DNA from 3 places in the Labrenzia sp. THAF35 genome. Region 2 is predicted to be linked to each of the others. Evidence: riboswitches for the same ligand, from Rfam matches in the RefSeq annotation. Region 2 holds a riboswitch; each other region holds the start of a gene.

Region 1 (4,108 bases), on a different replicon from region 2:
TCTTTTTGCTTGAAAGTCCTTCCCGGTGTCATCCCGGACGCAACGCAGCGAAGATCCGGGATCGGAGAGCCCGGAAGCCATCGCCTGAAAACCACAGACAATCACAGAGACTTCCGCCTCCCCGGCCCCGGCTCGCGCTACGCTTGGCCGGGGTGACGACGGAGAGAGGGAGCCTCTTTGCCGGTGGTCAGAAGCGCTGGAGACTGGCTCCAGCGCCGTCTTGTCCCTGGCAACGTTCCTTCAACCCCTCAGCGGATTTCGGCTGTGTAGCTCTCCACCGGCACGACCTTGCTGATCAGACCGGCTTCGGCCATGAATTCCGCAAAGCGCTGGTAGCGGCCTTCATCAAGTGCAGCCGGACGCTTGGCGAACCGCGGCAACGTATCGAACCATGCCCGCCTGTTCAGCTCGTCATTGAGGTTCGGATACGCTTCTATGAAGGCATTCCAGGCTTCTTCCGGGTGATTGCTCAGATAGATCGTGGCCGCTTCCACGGCTGCCAGGAACTTGGCGAAGCGTGGATCGTCCGTCTTGTCCTTGTTGACGACATAGATCAGCTCATCAAAGATCGGCACACCGTTTTCTTCCGGGAAGAAAGCCTTGCCGGGTTTGCCTTCGATTTCGAGCTGGGTGAGCTCGAAATTGCGATATGCGCCGATCACCGCATCCACCTGACCGGCAAGCAGAGAGCCTGACAACGCGAAATTGACGTTCACCAGCTCGACATCATCCATGGTCAAACCGGCCGAACGCAGCATCTGGCCCAGCATCGCGTCCTCGAAGCCGGACACGGAAAAACCGACACTCTTCCCCTTGAGGTCCTTCAGTTCCTGTATCGGGCCGTCCTTGAGCACAATGAGCGAATTGAGGGGCGTCTCCACCAGCGTACCGATCCATTTCAGCGGCAGCTCTTCCTCGATTTGCGCATGAAGCGTCGGCTGATAGGACACCGCGATATCGCCCTGCCCGGCAGCAACCAGTTTCGGCGGCATCGCCGGGTCCGCCGGTTCGATGATCTCAACCTCGAGGCCTTCTGCCTCGAAGAAACCCATGTTCTGCGCAGTTACAAGCGGCGCGTGATCCGGATTGATGAACCAGTCGAGCAGCAAGGTCAGTTTCTCACTGGCCTGTACCGGCCCCGATGCCAGCAGCCCGGCCGCCAATGCGAGTGACAGGATTTGTTTTTTCATGAGGTCCTCCGTAGAGCGGCAGCTAGGTGAGCGGCTGCCAGGGAACAAGAAGTCGGGTGAGATGGTTCACGGCAAAGCGCATGATCAGCACCATCGCCGCGAGCAGGATCAGGGCGGCGAACATCATGTCCGCCTGCATCCGGTTGCTGCTTTGAAGCATGATGAAGGCCAGGCCTCCTTTTGCCCCGGCCCATTCGCCAATGATCGCCCCCATGGGAGCGAACACCGCGGCCACCCGCAGGCCGGAGGCAAACGCCGGCAAGCCTGACGGCAGGCGAAAGAACCAGAGTTCCTTCAGGCGAGACAGACGATAAAGCCGGGCGAGATCGCACAAACCCGGGTCAAGCCGCTGCAGGCCATCGAAAAACGTCGATGTGACCGTGAAGAAGATGACCAGGATGATGACGACGATCTTGGAGGCCAGCCCGAAACCGAGCCAGAGCACCAGGATCGGCGCGATTGCGAAAACAGGCAGGGCCTGCGTCACCAGAATGGGCGGCATGGCAAATCTTGCAGCAATCGGAAACAGCCACAAAAGAACGGAAAGCAATGCCCCGGCGGCTGCCCCCAGCACAAACCCGAGCACCGTCTCATAGGCGGTGATGCCGGCATGATGCAGAAGGAAGCCTGCGTGTTTGACAAAGGCCGTAAAGACGCGGTCCGGACCCGGCATGATATAATGCTGGGTGTCAAACACATGGACGATTGCCGCCCAGATAACGACAGTCAGCAGGAGGCCGAGTATGGTCCTGGCAACAGCTTTCACAAACGCCATCATCCCGCAGCCTCCGCCGCCATTGGCCAACAGGAACGCATGAAAGCCGATACCGGCATTCGGATGTGCGGCGACCGCAGTGGTCGCAGACAAGTACGCATAGGATCTCCCGTCTTCGGACAAGCCGAAAATGACAATGGAGATCCGGGAATAGGCTAAGGATTCCGTCCCTTCGCCGGCATGACCCGGATCAGGTTCTAAGGGTTCGGCATTACGCCATCTCAGCTCCGGTAACCGGAACACCCCTCGGACCAAGGCGGACCATGCCTTGTGTGACGAAAAAAGGCAAGCCGCCGTGAGGCGGCTTCTTCAGATTTTGAAAGGAGGCAGGCTGGCGCTTAGCCGGCTTGCCAAGACGTGATCGCCTTTTCAACGGCATCTGCACCGGCGGTTCCCTTTTCCAGGGTCAAGATGCCGCGCTTGCCGTTTTCGTAAAGCATCGGAATGTCAATCCAGCCGCGTTCACGCAGCAGGGCGAGATTGCGTTGCTGCTCGTTCGGCAAGCTTGAAAGGGCAATCCAGAAAAAGCCCGGAGACACTTTCACGGAAGCGCCGATCAGCGCATCGCCACGAGCTTCTTCCGTAGGCTTCATGACCAGGCCTGGCACGTTGACGACGTCACCCGGAGCGAAGTTTTCCGGGAACTCGTACTTGATCTCGACCAGATGGCTGGCGGGCAAGGAAGTATCGTCATTCGGCTTGATGCGAATGTCGACCTTCACATCCCGCTCGGGGATTTCAATGGAGGCGCTCAGAACCGCGAGAGCCTTGCCGTCCAGATTCGTTTCTTCATCGACACCCCAAACGACAGCGCCTTGCGCAGCCGTTCCGGCACCACCGGACTCTTCCCCTTCTTCGTAAAGGATGGAGCGCTGCACCGAGGAATCCGCATCCGTAGCGGACGGAGCCGGTGAAGTTTCGTCTGGCGAAATGGCCGAGAGATTGTCTTCCGGCACCGCAATCGGGCTTTCGGTGGTCGCAGAAGACTGATCGTTTTCTCCACTCGTCACGATGGACGGCTGGGAAGGTTCGGGCGCAGCGGAAGCTGGTGTATCGACCTGCGGTGTATCGGCCGGCGCAGGCGAATCAGACTGTCCGGTAATCGTCGTCGTGGTTACCGTACGTGCATCCGGGGCAACCACATCGGTCTCGCCTTCGTTCAACAGGCGGTCGGTGTTTTTCGAAGGCTCTTCACCTTCTCCGACAGGGGCAGCGGTCGAAGGCTCCGGCGTGGTGTCCGGCTGCGTATCGACAGGCGTTTGCGAAGAAGACGCGACCGGCACGTTGCCGCTATCGGCTGTCTCATCGCCCGCAGGCATCAGGAAATAGGCTCCGGCGCCCAGGAGCACCAGCAACAGGACACCCGCAGCAATCACGATCGGAACGGTGCGGCTGCCGGATGAATCACCACGCAGCGCATCCGAAGCACTCGGCTTGGCGCGCTTGGAGCGGCTTTTCTTGGAGGCCGACTTGTCCTTCGGCTTGGCTGTTTCCTCGCCTGGATAAGCCTGATCGGCGGGATCGGCCGCACCGGTGGTATCCGCAGGCTCGAATAGGCCATCATCTGTCTGTTCCGGCTGCACAGGTCCGCCGAAAGAGGGCTCCTGGCGCACAGGCGCAGCGCCCGGGTCGGCAGCTTCCTTGGCGTGGTGAACAGCCTGGCTGGCCGCGGTGCCAAGCGCTTCGGCCTGTGTCAGGGTTTCCTTCAAGGGCGACGGAGCCGGGGTATCCACCACCGGTGCTGCAGTTGTTTCAGGTTCCTGTGGTGCAGGCGCAGGCGCTTCCGGCGCAGCCTCTGCCACCGGCTCAGCCGGAGGCGGTGTCACGGGCGGCGCGGAAACCTGCGGCGCCGGGGTCGGCGTTTCGACCTTCGGAACAGTGGGGCTGAGACCGAGGCTTTCGCGGGCGGCTTCGGCTTCCACCTTGCGAATGGCTTCTTCCAGACGCAGCTGCTCGGCCGTGATCTCGGACGGCGCCAGCGGCGGCTCATAGGCTTTCAGCTGATTGACGATGGCATTGCGCGCACGGCTGTAAACGCTTCTGCGTGCAGCACCATTGTTTTCAGGTAAAGACGCGATCGTTTTCTTCAGAATTGAATAGTAATCAGCCATCTTCCTGCCTACCGGCCGACTGCAAGGATCTG
Region 2 (4,108 bases):
CTGACTGCCATCGCCTCCATGCCCTCTTGACGAGCAGCGTCGCGGATATCGTGGGAAATCCGCATGGAGCAGAATTTCGGACCGCACATGGAGCAGAAGTGCGCGACCTTGTGGGCTTCCTTCGGCAAGGTCTCGTCATGCATCGAACGGGCCGTTTCCGGATCGAGCGCGAGGTTGAACTGGTCCTCCCAGCGGAACTCGAAACGGGCGCGCGACAGGGCGTCGTCGCGGACCTTCGCTGCCGGATGACCCTTGGCGAGGTCGGCGGCATGGGCGGCGATCTTGTAGGTTATGACACCGGTCTTCACATCATTGCGGTCGGGAAGGCCGAGGTGTTCCTTCGGCGTGACGTAGCAGAGCATCGCCGTGCCGAACCAGCCAATCATCGCGGCACCGATGCCCGAGGTGATATGGTCGTAACCCGGCGCGATGTCGGTCGTCAGCGGTCCGAGCGTGTAGAACGGCGCCTCGCCGCAGACCGCAAGCTGCTTGTCCATGTTCTCCTTGATCTTGTGCATCGGCACATGACCAGGGCCTTCGATCATGACCTGGCAGTCTTTCGCCCAGGCGATCTTCGTCAGCTCTCCGAGCGTTTCCAGTTCGGCGAACTGCGCTGCGTCGTTGGCGTCGGCAATCGAGCCCGGACGCAAGCCGTCACCAAGTGAAAAGGAAACGTCGTAGGCACGGCAAATGTCGCAGATCTCCTCGAAATGCTCGTAAAGGAAGCTCTCCTTGTGATGATGCAGGCACCACTTGGCCATAATCGAACCGCCGCGCGATACGATGCCGGTAACGCGGTTGACGGTGAGCGGAATGTAGGAGAGCCGGACACCGGCATGGATGGTGAAATAGTCGACGCCCTGTTCGGCCTGCTCGATCAGCGTGTCGCGGAAGACTTCCCAGGTAAGGTCCTCGGCAATGCCGCCAACCTTTTCCAGCGCCTGGTAGAGCGGCACCGAGCCGATCGGAACCGGCGAATTCCGGATGATCCATTCACGAATGTTGTGGATGTTGCGCCCGGTCGATAGGTCCATGACGGTGTCGGCGCCCCAGCGAGTCGCCCAGACCATTTTCTCGACTTCCTCCGCCATCGACGAGGTGACGGCAGAGTTGCCGATATTGGCGTTGATCTTCACCAGGAAGTTCCGGCCAATGATCATCGGCTCCGCTTCCGGATGGTTGATATTGGCTGGGATGATCGCGCGCCCGCGGGCGACTTCCTCGCGGACGAAGTCCGGTGTAACAAAATCCGGGATCGCCGCGCCGAAGCTCTCTCCATCACGGGGAAGCTTTTCGTTTGCAGCCTTGCGACCAAGGTTTTCCCGGATGGCGATGAATTCCATCTCTGGCGTGATGATGCCGGCGCGGGCATAGGCGATCTGGGTGACGGTCTTGCCGTCTTTGGCGCGGCGCGGTTTCTGCAGGTTAGGGAATTGCAGTGTCAGGCGCTCGCCGGTGGCAAAGCCGTTGTCTTCCGGCTTGACCATGCGGCCCTCATATTCCTCCGTGTCACCGCGGGCGGCGATCCACTCGGCGCGAAGGCGCGGCAGTCCCATTTCAATATCGATCGCCTGGGTCGGGTCGGTATAGGGACCGGAGGCATCATAGACCGTGACGGGCGGTTCGCCGGCGGCCGGATGGACTGCGATCTCGCGCACTGGTACGCGGATATCGGGATGAATTTCGCCCGGCTTGTAAACCTTTGTAGAGGCAGGCAGCGGCCCCTTGGTGATTTCGGGCGTAATAGTCTTGGTGGCAATGTTCATTCTGAGGCTCCAATCTTTCAAGTTGGAGACCCAGTTCGAAGCCGGAATGATGGAAAGACGCCATGACGCTCCGGATTCTGGGCAACGTCGTACTGCAGCGCTTGCACCGTCCCTACGCCAGTATGAACTGGATCAGGTTCAACGGGTCACTGCGCTGCCATCAATCAACGGCCCAGCAGTATCTCAGCCCCTTGCCGGGGCACCCCTGGTAACGTTGCCATCGGCCATCATCCACGTGCGTTTGTCAATACAGAGATGCTTGGCTCGACGAGGAAGTGCTGTCACTTTGGCGGCAAAAGGTTGAAGGAAATGTGCCGGGTGACTCCAAAAAGTTGTCCGCGGACAACAATGCGAAGTTCTTGTCGAAACTAGGCTGAAAAATGCACTTGGTTAAGCGTTTGTAAATTGGTAACGAATCGGAGCATATTGTAACAGCGCAGTTTGAGGCGTAGTTTTCAAAAATGCGCAGTTCGAGGATTTTTCGAGATGGACACCAATCTTCTGGTTGAAGGTGCTGCTGAACACCTGCCAACGACACTTTCGGCGGACGCGAATGAGCTCGCTCATCAATTGCAGATACATCAACGAAAAATCTTTCCACCTGCTTCTCAAAAGACTATCCGAAGATTTTCGCCTGCAGAAGCAGCTAAATTGATTGGCATTAAGGAAGGCTATTTACGTCAGGTCGCCGCTGATGGGCATGGCCCCGAACCAAACGAGAACGGTAGGCGCACATATTCTGTCGAGGACATGGATCATATACGTCAGGTCTTGGACGAGAAAAATGGCACGCCAAAATATGTGCCGATCCGTCGGGGAGATGAAAAGCTTCAGGTTATCACTGTAATGAACTTCAAAGGTGGTTCCGGAAAAACCACCACATCTGCTCATTTGGCTCAGTTCTTGGCGTTGCGTGGATACCGCGTTTTAACAATTGACCTTGATCCACAAGCATCATTGTCAGCGATGTTCGGACATCAACCCGAACTAGATGTCGACGAGGGAGAAACGCTTTACGGTGCTATCCGTTATGAAGACCCTCGAGCCTTAAGCGAAATCATTCGATCCACATATACGCCAAACCTCCATATTGTTCCAGGCAATCTTGAATTGATGGAATTCGAGCATGAAACGCCCAAAGCAATGTCTGAAGGACGTTCAGCGTCCATGTTTTTCGCCCGAATAGGGGAGGTGCTGACAAGCGTTGAAAGCTATTACGACGTTGTAGTCATTGATTGCCCACCTCAGCTTGGCTTTCTAACGATGTCGGCCTTAAGTGCGGCCACAGGAGTATTGATCACCGTACATCCACAGATGTTGGACGTTATGTCTATGTCCCAATTTCTTTCTATGACAGCTGAATTGATGAGTGTTGTCGAAAAGGCCGGAGGGCGTACCAGCTATGATTGGATGCGTTACTTGGTTACTCGCTTCGAACCAAACGATGGACCACAAAGCCAGATGACCGGGTTTATGCGTTCAATATTTGGAAATCGCATGCTTCAACATGCGATGCTTAAATCTACTGCTATTTCTGATGCCGGTGTTACCAAGCAAACTTTGTATGAAGTCGAAAGAAGCCAATTTGTGCGCGGTACTTATGATCGCGCAATGGAATCTATGTCTCTCGTGAACCAGGAAATCGAAGACCTCTTAAACGTGACTTGGGGACGGAGGTAAGGGATGGCACGCAAAGACCTGATCAGTTTTTCGTCGGACGAGGATGGTGAAATCCAAGGGGATCCAAATAAATCGGATCGCCCACTGGCGGGCATCACGCCAAATAGACGGTCAAGTTCACCGGTTGGAGGCATCGCAAAAACTCTTGGCTCACTCTCAAGTCAGATGGACCGTGCTAGTGAATTAGAACGGCAACTGTTGGAAGGACAAAAGGTCGTTGAACTGGATCCCTCTCAAATAGACGATTCATTTGTTCGCGACCGTTTGGAAGCGGACCCGGAAGTCGAGAGGGACTTTGTTCAACAAATCGATGAGCACGGGCAATTAGTACCAATCCTTGTTCGTCCAAACCCGGCTCAAAAGGGTCGCATGCAGGTGGCATTCGGCCATCGTAGACTTCGGGCGGCCAGAAGCCTCAATCGAAAGGTCAAGGCTGTCGTTCGGGAGTTGAACGATGAGCAACTGGTCGTTCTTCAAGGGCAGGAAAACAGTGCCAGAACCAATCTTTCCTATATAGAACGTGCGTTGTTTGCAGCGCGATTGGAAGACCAAAAGTTCAAGCGGAATGTCATTATATCTGCGCTCAAAGTGGACAGAGCGGCTGTATCAAAAATGATCAAGCTGATCAGAGAATTGCCCGTCGAATTGATTGTTGCGATTGG
Region 3 (4,108 bases), on a different replicon from region 2:
CTGGTCGCCGTTCTCCCGGAGATAAAGCTTCACCGGGCCTACTGGATGGTGACACATGAAAGTTCGCGCCCTCTCCGCCATGTCGCCGCGGCACAGGACTTTCTGCGCGATCAAGTCGCGCGCGATAAGGCGATATTCGTTTAGCCAGGCCGAAGGCGAAACGCACTCCACCTACCGCCAGGGATCTGTCGCCATTATCCATTCCCTGGTGCGCGCTTCCGGATCGGCATTCCGGGTGATGTCAGTGACAACGGCTGCGATATCTGCGCCGTTCTCGAACACACCCGGCAGACGCTCCGGATTGAGGCCGCCAATAGCAACAAGCGGCAATTCGCCGATCTGCCGCTTCCACCGACCAACCTTTTCAACGCCTTGGGGCGCCCATTTCATTTCTTTCAGGATCGTTGGATAGACAGGCCCCAGCGCGACATAGTCGGGCTCGACAGAAAGAGCGGTTTCCAGTTCCTCACCGTCATGGGTCGAAACGCCAAGTTTCAGACCCGCCTTGTGAATGGCCGCGACATCGGCGTCAGCAAGGTCTTCCTGACCAAGATGGACAAAGTCGCAGTCCAGTTCAATCGCAAGCTGCCAATAGTCGTTCACGACAAGTTGGCAGCCGTGCTTTTCGCAAGCGCTCTTGGATGCTGCGATTTCCTTGCGCAGGACTTCGTCGCTCGCGTCCTTGATGCGCAGTTGAACCAGTTTGACGCCAAGCGGAACCAGCCGCTCGATCCAGTCGGAACTGTCGACGATGAGGTAAAAGGGATCGAGCTTCATTCAAACACCGCCATTCCGAGAACCGGGGTAGAAGGAACCGCCATGTCGCGAGGTTCCAGGGGTTGGGCTTCATAGGCCAGGCGACCGGCCTCAATTGCAACTGCAAAGGCTTTGGCCATTGCGACAGGGTCTCCGGCCTTTGCGACAGCCGTATTCAGCAGTACCGCATCGAAACCGAGTTCCAGAACAGCAGCCGCATGGGACGGTCTGCCAAGACCGGCATCCACAACAAGTGGGATGCCTTTGAAGTGACTGCGATAAGCACGAAGGGCATCCGGATTGACCGGCCCTTTCGCCGAACCGATTGGCGCACACCAGGGCATCAACACCTGACACCCCGCGTCAAGCAACCGTTCGCCGACGACAATATCGTCCGTCGTATAGGGAAACACCTTGAAGCCGTCATCGCTCAGGATACGTGCGGCTTCAACTAGGCCAAAGACATCCGGCTGCAGGCTGTCGTGATGACCGATTACTTCCAGCTTGATCCAGTCGGTTCCAAAAAGGTCGCGTGCCATTTTTGCGGTGGTGACGGCTTCCTTCACCGAATGACATCCGGCAGTGTTGGGCAGCACCTTGACGTTCAGTTCCCGGATCAGGTCCCAGAACCGGCCGCCTCCGCCACTTCCTGCCGTTTCGCGCCGAAGGGACACCGTCAGAATTTCAGCCCCGGATACCTTCACCGTGTCCGACAGAATTTGGGGAGATGGGTACTGGGCAGTTCCAAGCAGGAAACGCGACGCAACGCTTTCGCCATAAACTTCAAACATGGGCGTCATCCTCCCTGCATCGGCGACAGGATCTCGATACGGTCGCCAGCTTGAAGGACGCAAGCGCTTCGTTCTTCAGCACAAACCAGATCGCCGTTGCGCGCCGTTGCAAGAAACTCATGGTCATAGGCAAGTTCGTCCAGAAGCGCAGCTAGCGTCGCGCTGACAACTTCCTTAGGTTCGCCGTTAATGGTTAGCTTCAAGGGACATCTCCTGAAGGTGTTGCACGATCCTGCCTGCCGCCTCCATGGCAAAATGCGGAGCAAGCAGGAAGCCGTGCCGGTAGAATCCGTTCATTGACAACGTGTTGCCGGTAAACGTGAGACGAGGAAGATTGTTTGGATATGCCGGACGGATGCCCACCCCGGTTTCGATGATCTTTGCCTCGGCAAATCCCGGATGCAGGCTGTAGGCGGCATTTAGAAGTTCCATGGTGGACCGAACACTGACCGCTCCCTGGTCACCGCTTTCGATCATGGTTGCCCCGACCATGAAAACACCGTTGTCACGAGGCACGACATAGACCGGGATGCGCGGGTGCATAAAACGCACCGGCCGCGAAAGCGAGACATCCGGCGCGTGGAGGATCAGCATTTCACCGCGTACGGGACGCAAGTGCGGATCCGGCGAGGCCATGCCGGTACAATCGGCGACAATATCGGTCGCCGCGGTGAAGTGCTGCGCCTCTAACCTCACCTTGGCACCGCTTTCAGACACCTTTGCCCGCAATGCCGTGAGGGCCTGCCGCGGATCGAGATGGGCTTCCCCGGCAAAATGGAGCCCCTTTGCAAATCGGCCTGCGAGGTCCGGTTCGAGTGCGCCCAGCGCGTCAGCATCGAGCCAGGCAAAGCCGCTGGTTCGAGAAGCAAAGCGACTTAACTCGCCGGTATCGCGCGGCGCGGCAACAACCAGCGTGCCATTGTGCGAAACCTGTCCCGGCAGGACCTTGCTCCACCAGCCAATGGAGGCTTGCCCGAGCCGCAGAACATCTTCCTCGGCACTTTCCCGCTCACACCATGGCGCCAACATGCCGCCTGCGAGCCAGGAGGCACTGGCGGTGAGATCCTTGTGTTTTTCCAGCAGCTCCACCCGCACACCGCGCGAGACAAGCTCATGTGCCAGTGCTAAACCGGCGACACCCGCCCCTTTGATACAGACCTTCATTCCGCCTCTCCTGCCAGGATGGACGTCAGTCGTTCGACATCACGGAATGTCTGATAGCCCGCTTGCATTCAACGGATCTCCGTAAGGACCGGAAAAGGTCGCGCATTTCGGACATTCGGCTTGGAAAGGTGGCCGGGGTGGAGCATTGCCGTGGCGAACGCAGTTGGCCGAGAACACCTTCCCTTCGCCAGCATGACCTGGATCAGGTTCGTCGGGTCCCTGCACTGCGCAAGTGCGCCAGCAGTATCTCAGCCTCTTCTGGAGGCACCCCGGGTGAGCCCCTGTTGTGCCGCCCGTCAGGCGCACCTGTCAAGAGACAGGATGAGCCTTCATCCTTGTTGCCAGGGTCGCGCCAGAAAGTCGTCGATTTCGGCAAGGGTGCTGAACCGATAGACTTTCAGATGGTCCGGAGGTTCGCGGTAGATGTGCTCCAGCTTGGCTCTGGCGGAGTGTCTCGTTCGCCAGATGAACCTCAGGAATTCAACAGTTTGCCAGTTGAACTGCTCCGGGCAGCCCTCGGCCAGATCCGGACGGCTTTGCCCATTGTATTTCACCGACCGTTTCAGCACTCGAAATATGCGGCACGTCACCGGGACATCGAGCCAGATGAAAGTGTCGGCACGTTCGAGACGTTCCGCATAGGTGCTTGAATGACCGCCCTCGAAGATCCACACATCCTTCAGATGGACCTCATGCGTCAGCCGGTCTTTCTCTGCCCGCGTCCGCTCGCTCCAACCGGAGCGGTAGTGGATCTTGTCCATATGATAGACCGGCAGTCCGGTTTTCCGCCCAAGGGCAACGGCAAGCGTGCTTTTGCCCGAGCCCGGGCCGCCAACGATCATCACGCGTTTCATGTCGCACCAAACAAAAGCAAGGAAGGGCCGGTCGTTATACAGATTGTACAGGGGATGAAAACCCGAAACAGACTGTTCAATGGACACTTCGGCTTCGCAGGCCCTATCTAGTTTGCAAGACAGAATGTTCTTTGATGGAGAGGCAGATGAGCTGGTTGAATTGCCCTGATCCCGTACCTGGAAATGCTGCAAGCTGTGACCCGATTGAAACGATCATCGTACCGCGGACATCCGACCTCGGCGGATTTTCGGTAAGACGTGCCTTGCCGTCTGCCAGGCGGCGGATGGTTGGCCCGTTTATCTTCTTCGACCAGATGGGCCCGGCAGAGCTTTTGGTCGGCGGCGGTATCGACGTGCGCCCGCATCCTCACATCGGGTTGGCGACAGTTACCTATCTCTTCGAAGGAGAGATGTATCATCGTGACAGCCTTGGAACGGAGATTGCGATTGCCCCCGGTGCTCTGAACTGGATGAGCGCCGGCAAGGGCATCGTGCATTCCGAACGTGAGAGGCCGGAACGCCTGCAGGAAAAACGTCCCCTGT

What was found. A riboswitch is a leader RNA that binds a small molecule or an ion and turns the genes downstream of it on or off. The one in region 2 is predicted to bind thiamine pyrophosphate.
Region 1: linked by a shared signal. The riboswitch ahead of FIU93_RS10460 (ABC transporter permease) and the one ahead of thiC (phosphomethylpyrimidine synthase ThiC) in region 2 are both predicted to bind thiamine pyrophosphate.
Region 3: linked by a shared signal. The riboswitch ahead of thiO (glycine oxidase ThiO) and the one ahead of thiC (phosphomethylpyrimidine synthase ThiC) in region 2 are both predicted to bind thiamine pyrophosphate.

Annotation. Positions count from the first base shown of each region.
Region 1 covers NZ_CP045380.1:2,271,397-2,275,504, reverse strand. Annotated here, with positions in the region: gene FIU93_RS10465 (ABC transporter substrate-binding protein) at 249-1,190, opposite strand; gene FIU93_RS10460 (ABC transporter permease) at 1,213-2,058, opposite strand; TPP riboswitch at 2,116-2,222, opposite strand; gene FIU93_RS10455 (hypothetical protein) at 2,304-4,076, opposite strand.
Region 2 covers NZ_CP045383.1:120-4,227, forward strand. Annotated here, with positions in the region: gene thiC (phosphomethylpyrimidine synthase ThiC) at 1-1,766, opposite strand, end outside; TPP riboswitch at 1,858-1,983, opposite strand; gene repA (plasmid partitioning protein RepA) at 2,253-3,446, shown strand; gene repB (plasmid partitioning protein RepB) at 3,450-4,108, shown strand, end outside.
Region 3 covers NZ_CP045380.1:4,975,166-4,979,273, forward strand. Annotated here, with positions in the region: gene FIU93_RS22910 (LysR family transcriptional regulator) at 1-144, shown strand, start outside; gene FIU93_RS22915 (thiamine phosphate synthase) at 172-777, opposite strand; gene FIU93_RS22920 (thiazole synthase) at 774-1,547, opposite strand; gene thiS (sulfur carrier protein ThiS) at 1,553-1,750, opposite strand; gene thiO (glycine oxidase ThiO) at 1,734-2,711, opposite strand; TPP riboswitch at 2,873-2,993, opposite strand; gene FIU93_RS22935 (DNA topology modulation protein FlaR) at 3,041-3,565, opposite strand; gene FIU93_RS22940 (pirin family protein) at 3,712-4,108, shown strand, end outside.